Methylomagnum ishizawai: one gene and its partner. The protein of the gene in region 1 interacts with the protein of each later gene in a pairwise test. Links are inferred from orthologs where the notes say so. Each region holds a gene or a part of one and is shown on either strand. Other genes may lie near its edges. The genes, in order: B9N93_RS21530 and B9N93_RS19660.

Evidence for each region.
Region 2: the proteins of B9N93_RS21530 (region 1) and B9N93_RS19660 interact in binary tests that used the Escherichia coli proteins (3 or more experiments, as listed by UniProt). The link is inferred for Methylomagnum ishizawai from one-to-one orthologs.

Annotation. Positions count from the first base shown.
Region 1 is NZ_FXAM01000002.1:178,311-184,423, reverse strand. The notes cover bases 1,931-4,938. They hold B9N93_RS21530 (TonB-dependent siderophore receptor), read left to right. Parts: upstream 1,931-2,322; coding sequence 2,323-4,554; downstream 4,555-4,938. Other genes in these bases: B9N93_RS21525 (PepSY-associated TM helix domain-containing protein), read left to right, coding at 4,566-4,938. Outside these bases: B9N93_RS21540 (efflux transporter outer membrane subunit), read left to right, coding at 1-542; more of B9N93_RS21525, read left to right, coding at 4,939-5,756. UniProt on the Escherichia coli protein: Involved in the uptake of iron in complex with ferrichrome, a hydroxamate-type siderophore. Binds and transports ferrichrome-iron across the outer membrane.
Region 2 is NZ_FXAM01000001.1:4,367,437-4,373,540, reverse strand. Bases 1,892-4,890 are described here. They hold B9N93_RS19660 (energy transducer TonB), read right to left. Parts: upstream 3,744-4,890; coding sequence 3,039-3,743; downstream 1,892-3,038. Other genes in these bases: exbB (TonB-system energizer ExbB), read right to left, coding at 4,125-4,890; B9N93_RS19655 (biopolymer transporter ExbD), read right to left, coding at 3,740-4,132; B9N93_RS19665 (tetratricopeptide repeat protein), read right to left, coding at 1,892-3,037. Outside these bases: B9N93_RS19670 (urease accessory protein UreH domain-containing protein), read left to right, coding at 387-1,787; more of B9N93_RS19665, read right to left, coding at 1,799-1,891; more of exbB, read right to left, coding at 4,891-5,351; B9N93_RS19645 (DUF3450 domain-containing protein), read right to left, coding at 5,348-6,104. UniProt on the Escherichia coli protein: Interacts with outer membrane receptor proteins that carry out high-affinity binding and energy dependent uptake into the periplasmic space of specific substrates such as cobalamin, and various iron compounds (such as iron dicitrate, enterochelin, aerobactin, etc.).

The DNA of each region.
Region 1 (6,113 bases):
CCGCCTTGCAAGGCGCGGCTTTCGCCGAGTTGTTCCCCAAGATATCGGTCGCCGCCTTCGCGGGATTGCATAACTCCGACTTGGAAAGCCTGTTCCGCTCGTCGGCCTTCGCCTGGGCCGGTGGTGGTTCCCTGGCCCAACCGATCTTCAACTTCGGGCGCATCCGGGCGGGCATCGACCTCGCCGACGCCCGGCAGCAGGCAGCCTATTTCAACTACGAACGCACGGTGCTGCTGGCCCTGCACGAAACCGAAACGGCCCTGACCCAGTTCCTCAAGGAAGAGCGGCGGCGGGAACAACTGGCCGTTTCCGTCGGCCAGTTGCAGGAGGCGTTGCGGCAAGTCGAAGCGCGTTACCGGGCGGGGTTGGCAACCTATTTGGAAGTGTTGGACGCCCAACGGGCCAGCCTCTCGGAAGAATCAGCCTTGGCGGATTCCCAGGCGCGGACCACGACCTATCTGATCGCGCTCTACAAGGCGCTGGGCGGGGCCGGGCAGGGCGAAGCCGAACCGGCGGAAGAACCCGTCCGCCCTTGGGGATAGGCGGTCTACTCAATCGTGGTTTCCCGGATTTCCCCCAGGTCCAGCTTGAGTACCCGGTCGGCGACATGGAAATAATGTTCGTCGTGGGTGATGGCCACCACGGTCTTGCCCGCCGCCTTCAGCCTGGGCAATAGCTCGGTATAGAAGAAACGCCGGAACCCAGGGTCTTGGTCCGCCGCCCATTCGTCCAACACCAGGATGGGCCGCTCCTCCAACAGGGCCAGCAACAGGGCCAGCCGTTTGCGCTGGCCTTGGGACAGGCGGGTATCGTCCAAACGGCCGCCGTCGATGGCGACCTTGTCGGCCAGGGCCAGGGTTTCCAGCCAGGAGCGGGCATCCGCCGCGTCAGCCTCGAACCCGTCCGGTCCCAGCAAACGCTGGAACAAATGGAAATCGGCGAACACCGCGGCGAACAAGCGCCGGAATCCGGCGCGGCGGGTTTCGCCGATGGGCACGCCGTCCAGCCGGATTTCACCGCCGTGCGGACGGTATAGCCCGGTCAACAAGCGGGCGAAGGTGGATTTGCCACTGCCGTTGCCGCCGATCAGGAACACCGTTTCCCCCCGCCGCAAATCCAGGTGCAAAGGACCGACGCCAAAGCCGTCTTCCCCCTCGTTGCCGGGATAACGATAGGTCACGCTATCCAGTTCCAACCGGGTCCAGGTGGCGGGGGGCTGCCAGCCCCGGACCTTGAACGTCGGGGAATATTCAGGGAATTCCAGGGATTTCAGCTTCGCCAAGGCCACGCTCCCCCCGATCAGGCCGGGAACCGCCGTCACCAAACCGGCCAGCGGGGTACGCAGGAACAGGAGGGTCAGCGCATAGGTGGTGGCCACGCCGGTATCGGCCCAGCCCGCGCCCTGGGCCAGGAAGAAACACAGCCCGATGACCCCCAGGATCATGGTGTTGGCCCAGTTCTCGTTCAGCCCGTTGTAGAGATCGGCGCGGGTTTCCTCGTTCCGGCCCGCGATGGCGTCCCGCTCGAAATCCTCCTCGTACAACCGCCGCGCCCGTTCCCGGTTCAGCGCCAGTTCCTTGCGGCCCTCGATCACCGCTTGGTAATCCGCGTACAGCCGGTCCTCGACCTCCCGCGCCCGCTCCACCCGCGCATGGGTCCGCCGGAGCAGCATCCAGGCCACGGCCACGGTCAGGGCCATCCAGGCCAGGGTGGCCTGGAACAGCGGCGGCGACAGCCAAGCCAGATAGGCGAAGCCCCCCAGGTTGAGGACCACGCCGTAGAGCGCGGTGGGCAGGCCGATGAAGGCCGAGGTCAGATGGCCGGTATCGCTGCCCAGGCTGGCGAGGATGCGGGCCGGTCCCAGGGTTTCCAGGTGTTCCAGGTCGGTATCCAGCACCCGCTTGACCAGGGTGCGGCGCAACTCGTAGACCAGCCGGTGGCCCAGGGTGGTCATCCAGATTTGCGCCAAGGTGGCGACCAGGAATTGCGCGGCGAGCAAGCCCGCGAAATAGGGCAAGGCCGTCTCCAAATCCATCGGGTCCTGGATCAGGCGTTCGTTGACGAAGGCCATGACCTGTACCGTCAAACCCGCGCTCGCCACACTGAGCAGCAATACCCCCAGCAAACCCAGGCGGAAGCGCCGGAACATCAAACCGATCAAGTTCATTGCCCGGCTCCTCTTTCGAAAAAAGCGCGGTCCGCCCGGATATGCGACACAGTATTCATATAAACGATTGTGATTCTCATTTGCTTTAAGCTACCACAATCCTCTATGCTCGCGCCATGCCGAGTGATCCGGTACACGAATTCCTGGAGGACGATATGAAACGACGATGGCGTGACAATGGCGCGGACAGGGCCGGTGCGGCGGCGATCCGGGCGATGGTGTTGATGTTGGGCGGCGTGGTGGCGGGCCGGACGGAGGCGGAAACCCCGGAATCGGGACCGGACGGGACGGTATCCCTGGAAGCGGTCACGGTGACGGGGGAAACCACTGAATCCACCGAAACCGCCTGGGGTCCGGTACGGGGCTATGTGGCGAAGCGCAGCGCCTCGGGTTCCAAAACCGATACCCCGTTGATCGAGACGCCGCAGACCATCAACGTCGTGGCCCGCGACGAAATCGCGGCGCGGGCCGCGCAGAACCTCAGCCAAGCCACCGCGTATACCCCAGGCTTGCTCACCGAGATGTTCGGTCCCAGCACCCGCGACGATTATTTCAACCTGCGCGGCTTCGACGTGCCGCAATACCTCAATGGCCTGCGGCTCCTGGGCATCGGCTACGCCAATATCCGCACCGAACCCTACGGGCTGGAGCGGGTGGAAATCCTGCGCGGGCCGTCCTCGGTGCTGTACGGCCAGAACCCGCCCGGCGGCTTGGTCAATCTGGTGAGCAAGCGGCCCACCCTCGAACCCTTGCACCAAGTCGAACTGCTCGGCGGCAGTTTTGGCCGGGTGCAGGGTGCTGTGGACCTGGGCGGACCGCTCGACGACAGCGGCCAGTTCCTCTACCGCCTGACCGCGCTGGGCCGTGGCAGCGACACCCAGGTGGACCACGCCAAGGACGACCGCTATTTCGTCGCGCCCAGTTTCACTTGGCGGCCCGACGCCGACACTTCCTTCACCCTGCTCACCCATTACCAGAAGGACGAGGCGGGCAATTCGATGCAATTCCTACCGCCACAAGGCTCGCTACAGCCCAATCCCAATGGCCGGATACCCACCAGCCGCTTCCTGGGCGAACCGGACTACGACCGTTTCGACCGCGAGCAATACACCGTGGGCTATGCCTTCGAGCATCGCTTCAACTCGATCTTCCAGGTGCGGCAAAACCTCCGCTACGCCCACGTCGAGACCGATTATCCGGTGATCTTCGTCGATGGCTTCGTCACCGGAGCCAATGGCTTGCCGGTCGATTACCGCACCGTCACCCGTTCCGCCGGGCTGTACCAAGCGCGCGCGGGCGTATTCACCCTGGACACCCAGGCCCAGGCCGATTTCGACACCGGCCCGGTGCGGCATACCGTGCTGTTCGGGGCCGATTACCGCAACCTGGGCGGCGACAACAACAGCGGTATCGGTTCGGCCCCGAATATCGACATGTACAGCCCGGTCTATGGCCAGCCCTTCGACCGCCCGCCCATCGACCTCAAACGGCACCAGGACTTGGACCAGTTCGGCCTCTACCTCCAGGACCAGATCAAATACGAGCGTTTCGGCCTGACCCTGAGCGGCCGCCACGACTGGGCCGAGTCGTTCACCCACGAGAACGACCTGTTGTATTCCACCCTCACCGACACCCGCCAGGACGATTCCGCCTTCACCTACCGGATCGGGCTGAACTATCTGTTCGACAGCGGTTTCGCGCCCTACGCCAGCTATTCCGATTCGTTCGAGCCGGTGCCCGGTACCGACTTCTCCGGCACGCCGTTCCAGCCGACCACCGGCCAGCAATGGGAGGTCGGCATCAAATACCAACCGCCCGGCTATAACGCCTTCCTCACCTTGTCGGCCTTCCACCTCACCCAGCAGAACATCGTGACCGCCGATCCCGACCCGGCCCACCAGGGTTACAGCATCCAGACCGGGGAGGCGCGGGTCATGGGCATCGAATTGGAAGGCAAGGCCAGCCTGGCCGAAGGGCTGGACCTGACGGCGGGCTATTCCATCTACGATTCCGAAACCACCAAAACCACCGAGGCCAACCAACTCGGCAAGCGCCTGCCCTACACGCCCGGCCAGCAAGCCTCGACCTGGCTGGACTACACCGTGCCGGTCGGTCCGGCGGCGGGTTTCGGGTTGGGGGGCGGTTTCCGCTATGTGGGGTCCAATTACGGGGATTTGACCAACAGCCTCAGGGCACCGTCCTACACCTTGATCGACGCGGTGGTGCATTACGATCTCGGCAAGCTGGACGGCAGCCTCAAGGGGGCGCGGTTGGCGGTGAACCTGAGCAACCTGTTCGACCGCGAGTATGTCGCCACCTGTGGCGATGGCTTCTGCTACTACGGCAACCGGCGCTCGGTACTGGCCAGCCTGCGCTACGACTTCTAGCGGGGCGCGGCATGAGGGCGTTATGTGTCCGCCTGCACCGCTATGTGGGCTTGGCGCTGGCGGGTTTCCTGGCCTTTTCCGGCCTGAGCGGCGGCATGCTGGTATTCCAGGCCGAGTTGGACGCTTGGCTCAACCCGGCGTTGTTCCGCGTCGCGCCGGGGGGTCCGGCCTTGCCGCCCGCCGAACTCGCGGCCAGGGTGGCACGCGCCGACCCGCGTTTGGCCGTCACCGCCTTGCCTTTGCGCATCGAATCCGGGGCAACGGCCCGCCTGCAAATCAGCCCCCGCATCGATTCCGCTACCGGCCAGCCGTTCGCGCTGGATTTCGACGAGGTATTCGCCGATCCGGCCAGCGGGGCGATCCTGGGGCGGCGGTTGTGGGGGGAATGCCACTGGCGACGCGCGGCCCTGGTGCCCTGTTTGTACGTGCTGCACTACAGCCTGCAAGCGCCGGGCGCAACCGGCCTATGGATCATGGGCGGGATGGCGTTGGCCTGGATTTTCGCCGCGCTGCTGGGCGTCTATCTGACTTTCCCGGCCAAGTGGCGGGATGGCGGGGGCCGCTCCTGGCGGCAACGCTGGGGCGTGGCCTGGAAGATCAAGCGCGGGGCGCGGGGGCCGCGCCTGCACATGGATTGGCACCGGGCCGGCGGTCTGTGGTTGTTCCCGGCCCTGCTGATCCTGGCCGTCAGCGGGATATCCTTCAACCTGCGGGACGCGGTGTTCGAGCCGGTGGTGGGGCTGTTCTCATCCTTGACACCTTCGCCTTTCGACCAACGCGAGGAACAACCGGACGGCGCTTCGCCGGAACCCCGGCAATCCTTCGCCACCATCCTGGCGCGGGCCGAGCCGGAAGCGGCCCGGCGCGGCTGGACCGAACCCGCGGCCGACTTGTTCTACAATCCAGGCTATGGCATCTACGGGGTCGGATTCGGCGCGGCGCGGGCGGCGGGGCTCGGGCCTTCCTACCTCTATTTCGACGGCGACGACGGGCGTTTATTGGGCGATTACCGGCCCGGCGCGGGCACGGCGGGGGATGTGTTCGAATCCCTGCAACTGCCTTTGCACAGCGGACGGATCGCGGGCTGGCCGGGCCGGATCGCGGTCGCCGCGACCGGACTCGCCGTGGCCGGGCTATCGCTCACCGGGGTGCTGATCTGGCTGGACAAACGCCGGGCGCGGGATAAAAAGCTTGGGGCTTGAAGCCCAAGGCCGGCGGGTTTCCGCGCCGATGGTTTCGAGCAAAGCCTTGGCCACCGCACCCAACAGGAACGCCAAACGCTGGCAAAGGATGCCGACGATATCTTCCCACTTGCCCGCCCCCTGCCGCCAATGATCGACCGCGGCCCGGCCTCGCGCATAACGACGGCGAAACCGCCCGATCCACCAGCCACCGCCGATACGCCCGGACCCCTCGGGGGAAATTCAGGCAGCGAAGGCCGATGGAATCGGGAACATACCGCGTGATAAGGCGCATCTACACCTGCCAAATACCCACACAGCGCTAACCCGGCCGCCCGCGCTGGGCATGGGTTCCGCCCAAGCGAGCCGGAAACCGGC
Region 2 (6,104 bases), on another replicon or contig:
ACAAGCTTCGTGCCATATCGGGAAGCACTTATTTTCCAGGGGACCGGGCCGGAACCACAGGGAATCCCATGGGGGTAGGTCGGGGCAAAGCCCATAGCCCCTGCGTGATATGACGCACCCCATCCCGCCGCCCGCTGTCCGTGGTGGTGGCATAGCGATCCACGAATCCAGGCATATATCATGCTCTGCCCTTAGGCCCGCGGAACCGGACCGGGCCGTTCGCACCAAGACTCCCGCGGAACCGGGGGCCGTCCCAATCGATAGCCCCGCCGAACCGGGCCGCTTGTATACAATAAAAAAGACAACCCACCGCTATGGCGTCGCGTCCCGGCCCGGTTTTGCCAGGCGGCCGCGGCGCGGCCCAATCCCGACTCCCTTGAGGTTCCATGAGTACGAGCCCCGACACCCAGATGTCCCCAAGCCACCCCAAAATCCCGCGCTGGACCGCCTTGCGTGCCGCGCTCTACCGCGCCGTTTCGATCCTGTCGATCCTGGTCGGCATCGTGGTGCTGCTCAACCTCGACGCCTTGCTCGGCGGCCATCCCGACCTGCCCATGGCCGGGGAGCAATTGAGCTATGCCCTGCTGTTCGTCGCGGGGATTTTCACCGGCTTCCATTGCGTCGGGATGTGCGGCGCCCTGGTGGTGGGCTATACGGTCAAGGCGGCGGCGGGCGGCGGTTCCAAATACCTCACCCATCTCTACTACGGCCTGGGCAAGACCCTGTCCTATACCGTGATCGGCGGGTTGTTCGGGGCCTTGGGGGCGGTGGTGACCTTCACGCCGTTCATGCGCGGGGTGGCGGGGATCGCGGCGGGGATTTTCCTGCTGGTGTTCGGGCTGGCGACCTTGAACCTGTTTCCTTCGCTCAGTCGCTTTCGCATCAAGGTGCCGGGCTTCGTGATGCGCCACCTGGGGCAGGCCTACCGGCAGAACAGCAATCCCTTCGTCATCGGCCTTTTGAATGGCTTGATGATTATTTGCGGCCCTTTGCAGGCCATGTACATCATGGCGGCGGGGACCGGCAGCCCCTTGGACGGGGCCAAGATGCTGTTCGTGTTCGGCCTTGGCACTTTGCCGATGATGATGGGCTTCGGCTTGCTCGCCAGCGCCCTGTCGAAACAGTTCGCGCCCAAGATCGTCAAGGCTTCCGGGGTGATCGTGATCGGCCTGGGGGCCATCATGCTCAACCGCGGCCTCGCCATGACGGGGCAAGGCCATGATTTCCACGCCCTGGTGGCCCACTGGTGGCCGGGCGAACGGAGTGTCGCCGAGGCTCCGGCGATGGCGGAGGCGGCGCAGGTGATCCGCATGGCGGTGAACCGGGAGGGCTTCGTGCCCAGCCAATTCACCCTGCGCAAGGGCGTGCCGGTGCGCTGGATCATCCAGGGCGAGGTCTTGGACTATTGCAACCACCGCATCGTGGTGCCGGGCCTGGGGCTGGAGTTCGACGTGCATCCCGGCGAGAACATCATCGAGTTCACCCCCAACCAAACCGGAATGGTGCCTTGGAGTTGCTGGATGGGGATGCGGCAGGGGACGTTCCTGGTGCATGACCAACCCGCCGCCCCGCCGGTGCTGAATCCCCTGGCCGCACTCCACGACCATGGTCCCGGCGGGCATCAAGCCGGGCACGATGAGGGGCATATGGGCCACGGAACGGCCCACGAAGGCCACGATCACGGTGGACACGACCACGCCGCCGACGCGCCGCCGGAATGGATGCGGGCCTTGCTGGAGAAAAGCGCGGCGGCCATCGACGCCCTGAGGCGCAATCTCAAGCCCTGAACAAGCCGCGTTCAGTGGCTGTCGCGCTGGGCGTCCCGGTCGAGGTGTTTCAACCATTGTTCCGCCGTGGCGCGGAAGCCAGGCTCGGTCCGCGCCTCCAGGAAGGCGGCGCGGGCCAAATCCTTGCGGTCGAGCCGGTAGTAGGCCATGCCCAGCAACAACCGGGCGCCGCCCGGATGCTTGAGTCCGCCACGGGCCAAGGCGAGTTCCAGGGCTTGCCGCGCCTTGGGCCAGTCGCGCAACTCGCTGTAGGTCTGGCCCAGCCGGTAGCGGACCTCGCCGCCATCGGCCAAAGCCGCGGCCCGCTCCAGGACCGCGACGGCTTTGCGTAATTCGTGGGCCTGGGTCCAACTCTCGGCTAGGAGTTCCAGGTGGGCGGCATCGGCCTCCACCCGGTCCCGTCCGATTTCCTCCTGCAACAATTCCGCGGCCCGGCTGTGCAACCCCCGGTGGCGCAACGCCTGGGCCAGTTGCACGATGTCGGTGGACGATTCCAGCATCCCGAGCTTGTACATCAATTGCCGCACGGCCAGGGCTTCGCCTTCCTGCCCGGCTTCCTGGTAGACGCCGATCAACTGGTTCCAATTCAGGGGATTGCCGGGTTCGCGGTCGATCAGGGCGGACAGCGCCCTGGCGCAAGCGCCGAGATCGTGGGCGGCGTGGTAGAGGGCCACCTGGAAGCGGTACCACTCCGGCTTCGGCTGGGGCGAGCGGGCGATGGCGAGTTCGGCCAAGCGGGCCGCTGCGGCGTATCGCCCGAGCTTGGCCTGGGTTTCGGCGAGCAAGAGGCAAGGTTCCGGGGATGGGTCGGGCGTCCGTTCCAGCCAGGCCGAAAGCGCCTGGGCGGCCGGGTCGTAGCGTTCTGCCGCGAATTCGTATTGCCCCAGTTCCAACCAGGCCTGGGTGGCTTCGGCGGGGGCCAGGGCTTGGGTATCCAGGGCGCGGCGCAGGGCGTCCGCCGCGGGCGCGTAGTGCTGTTGCATCCCGTGGAGGTTGGCGAGGTTGCGCAGCAGCAAGGCCAGGGCGGCGGGATTGGCCTTGAGTCCGGGCAGGAGCGTCTGGATTTTGCGCTCCGCCTCGGCGTAGGCCGATTGGGCGACCAGGGACTCGATGGCCTGGAATTCCCGGTAGGTTTCCGGGGGAACCGTGGGCGCGGCGGCGGGTTCGGCGTGGTGGTGGGCGTGGGGGTCTCCGGGTTCGGTCCAGGCCAGACCCGGAACCAGCGCGAGCAGCAACAAGGCGCGTCTCATATTATTGGTTCAGCTCGAATTTCAAGGTCTGCCCCGCCCGGCGGCGCACCGCCTTGCCGTTCTCCATGGCGGGCCGGAACCGCCATTGCGCCACCGCCGCCAGGGCGGCTGGCTCGAAGACGCCGACCGGGTTGGCCTTTTTCACTTGGGCGTCCACCACCGTGCCATCTTCCAGTACGGTCAGTTCCACCCGCACCCAGCCCTCGATTTTTTTGCGCCGCGCTTCCAGCGGATAGGTGGGCGGCACCCGCACGATGGGGGTGGGCGGGCTGTCCCCGGCGTCGAAACCGGGGGCCGTCCGGGTGCCGGGCGCGGTGGGCGGGGCCGCCCCGCCTGTGGCTCCCTGGGTGCCCGCCGGGTTCGGCATGGCGAGTCCCTGATAGTCCATGGCCGGACCCAGTTTGGGGATGTCGAAGCGGGGTGCGCCGCTCCCGCCGGGCAGCGCCATGGGGGGCGTGGCCTGGGGTTCGGGCGGCATGGCCGGGGCGGGTTCGGCGGCGAACTCCGGCGGTGGGGGTGGGCTTGCTGCGGCGGGCGGTGGCGCTTCCTCGGCGGGGGGCATCAGGCTGACTTCCCAGCGCGGCGGCTCCGGTTCGGGTTCCGGAGCGGGCCGGTGCCAGAACCACCACAGCGCCAATCCCGCCAACAGGCCATGCGCCAGCAGCGATAGCGCGAATCCCCGCAGATATCTTTGGCCGTCGGTCATGCCCCCGGCCCGGTGTGTTCGACTTGCAGGCTGACGCGGGGGAAGCCGTTGCGCTTGACCTCGTCCACCACCCGCACGAATTTTTCCAGGACGATGGCGCTGTCGGCGCTGATGACGACCTGTTTGCTTTTGGGATAGGGGGCCAAGGTCTCGCCCAGGCCGTCCAGGAAGATTTGGGTCTTGCCCAGGTAGAGCGTGCCGTCGGCTTTGAGGCTGAGGATCAGGGGCGTTTCCAGGCTGGGTTGCTCGACCTGCCGGGCCTCGGCCAAATCCACCGGCACTTCCCCGGTGGCGATGAAAGTGGCCGTGGTCAGCACGATCACCAGCAGTACCAGCATGACATCCACCAGCGGGATGACGTTGATCTGGTCGAAATCGCGGTCATCCATGGCGCACCTCGTGGGCGGCCATCAATTCGCGGATGCGGCGGCGCAGCGCGTTGTTCAGCACCACACAGGGAATGGCCACCAATAGGCCGATGGCGGTGGCTTTCAAGGCGGTGCTGAGGCCGAGCATGATGCTATGCACGTCCATGCTGCTTTTCTCCGTGCCCATGCGGTGGAAGGTCATCATGATGCCCAGCACCGTGCCGAGCAGCCCGACATAGGGGGCGTTGGCGGCGACGGTGCCGATCACGGTCATGTGGCGGGTGAGTTCGGTTTGCAAGACCGAAGCCTTGGGATAGGCGGCCACATCGACCCGCTTGAAGAACAGCCAGCGCTCGACCGCCACCGCCAGCGCCCACACGCTCGCCAATAGCAGGACACCGAAGATGACCAGATCGACCTCGTTGTTCAACAGGCCGCGCAGGCTCTTGGGGAGCCAGCCCAGCCCTTGGGGCACCTGGGCGGCGAGGTCCAGCAGCACTCCCCTGGAAGGATCGACCGCCGCCAAGACCGGGCCGCCGTCCGCGTGTTCCAGGTTTGTCGCCAGTGCCAGAGAGTCGCGTTCCGGCTGGCGCTGTGGTTCGACCAATTTGCCGTAGTCGGGAACATAGCGCAGGTATTTGCCCCCGGCCACCGCCGTGAAAGGACCGATCCGGCGGATGGTGCCCGTCCGTTCGCCGCCCGCCGCGTCGGTGAAGAGGCCGGTATAGGCGACCACCTTGCCGGATTCGTTCATTTCCTGGAGGACGCCGAGCCATAGCCCTTCCAGTTGGGTCAGGCCGGGAATCTCCTTGCCCAGCACCAGGGGTTCCAGGGCGGCGGCGCGGCCTGGATATTGGGCCGAGATCAGGGATTCGGCGAGGTCGGATTTGAACTTGCCGGAAAACTCGCGGACGGTGCCGAACAATTGGTTCAGCTCGCCGCCCTTGGTTTTGAGTTCCAGGCCCATCGCCTTGATCCGCGCCTCGTTGGCGGCGAAGGCTTCGCGCAGGGCTTTGCCCTCGGCTTCGGCCTGGGCCAGCGCCGCCTGGGTGTCCTTCAGCAGTTTTTGCTGCTGGTTCTTATCGGCCAGGAACCGGGCCTTGCGGTCTTGGTCGGCCTGGGCTTCGCGGGCCTGGGATTGTTGGACCTGGCGTACCAGATCGTCCAATTCGCCCGCCGCGGCCGGGCCGGTCCAGCCGCCGAGCAGCGCCATCAGCGCCAAGGTGCGTAGCGGCTTCATCGGACGGCCTCCGGGGTTTCGACGGCGATGGGCAGGAATTCCGGGGCGCTTTCCTTGCGGGCGACGGCCAGGGCTAGTCCCACGGGTTTGTTGTATTCCCTGGGCAGGACTTGCCAGCGTTGGGCGCGTGCGTCCCAGACGCCGGTCTCGCCGCCGTCCAGGCTTTGGTAGAGCAGAGCCACCCGTCCGACCCGCAGGAAATCCACCATGCGGGCCGGGGCGGCACCCGGCTTGAACTCGGCCCGGTAGGCTTCGGTGGTCTTGCCATATTGGTTTTCGAGTTGGTAGGCGTCCAGCACCCGGCGGAATTTCTCGGCGTCGTCCACATCGGCCCGGTCCATCAGGCTTTTCAATTCGGCCATCCGCCGCGCCCGCTCCCCGGCCAGGAAGGGCCGGTCCAGTTGGACGAAGCGGTCCAGCGCCTCCACCATCCGCAGCATCAGGGGCACGAGGTCGCGGCGGATGTCTTCGATGCCGTCCAGTTGTTTTTGCAGCGAGCGTTTTTCTTCTTCCTGGGATTCGACCAGCCGCCGCAGATGGGCGTTGTAGGCGGTGATCGCCTCGGTTTTGCGCAGGGCTTCCCGGTATTCGTCGAGCATCTTCCGGGTTTGCTCGCCGAGTTGGTCGATGGCGGCTTGGGCGGTGGCGGTGGCCTGGTTGGCTTTCAGCTGTTGTTCCAAGGCTTGTTTCAGTGTCTCTTCCGCCTGGGCCGGGACCAGGGCGGTCGTGAGCAACAGGGCGGGGAATGGGGAT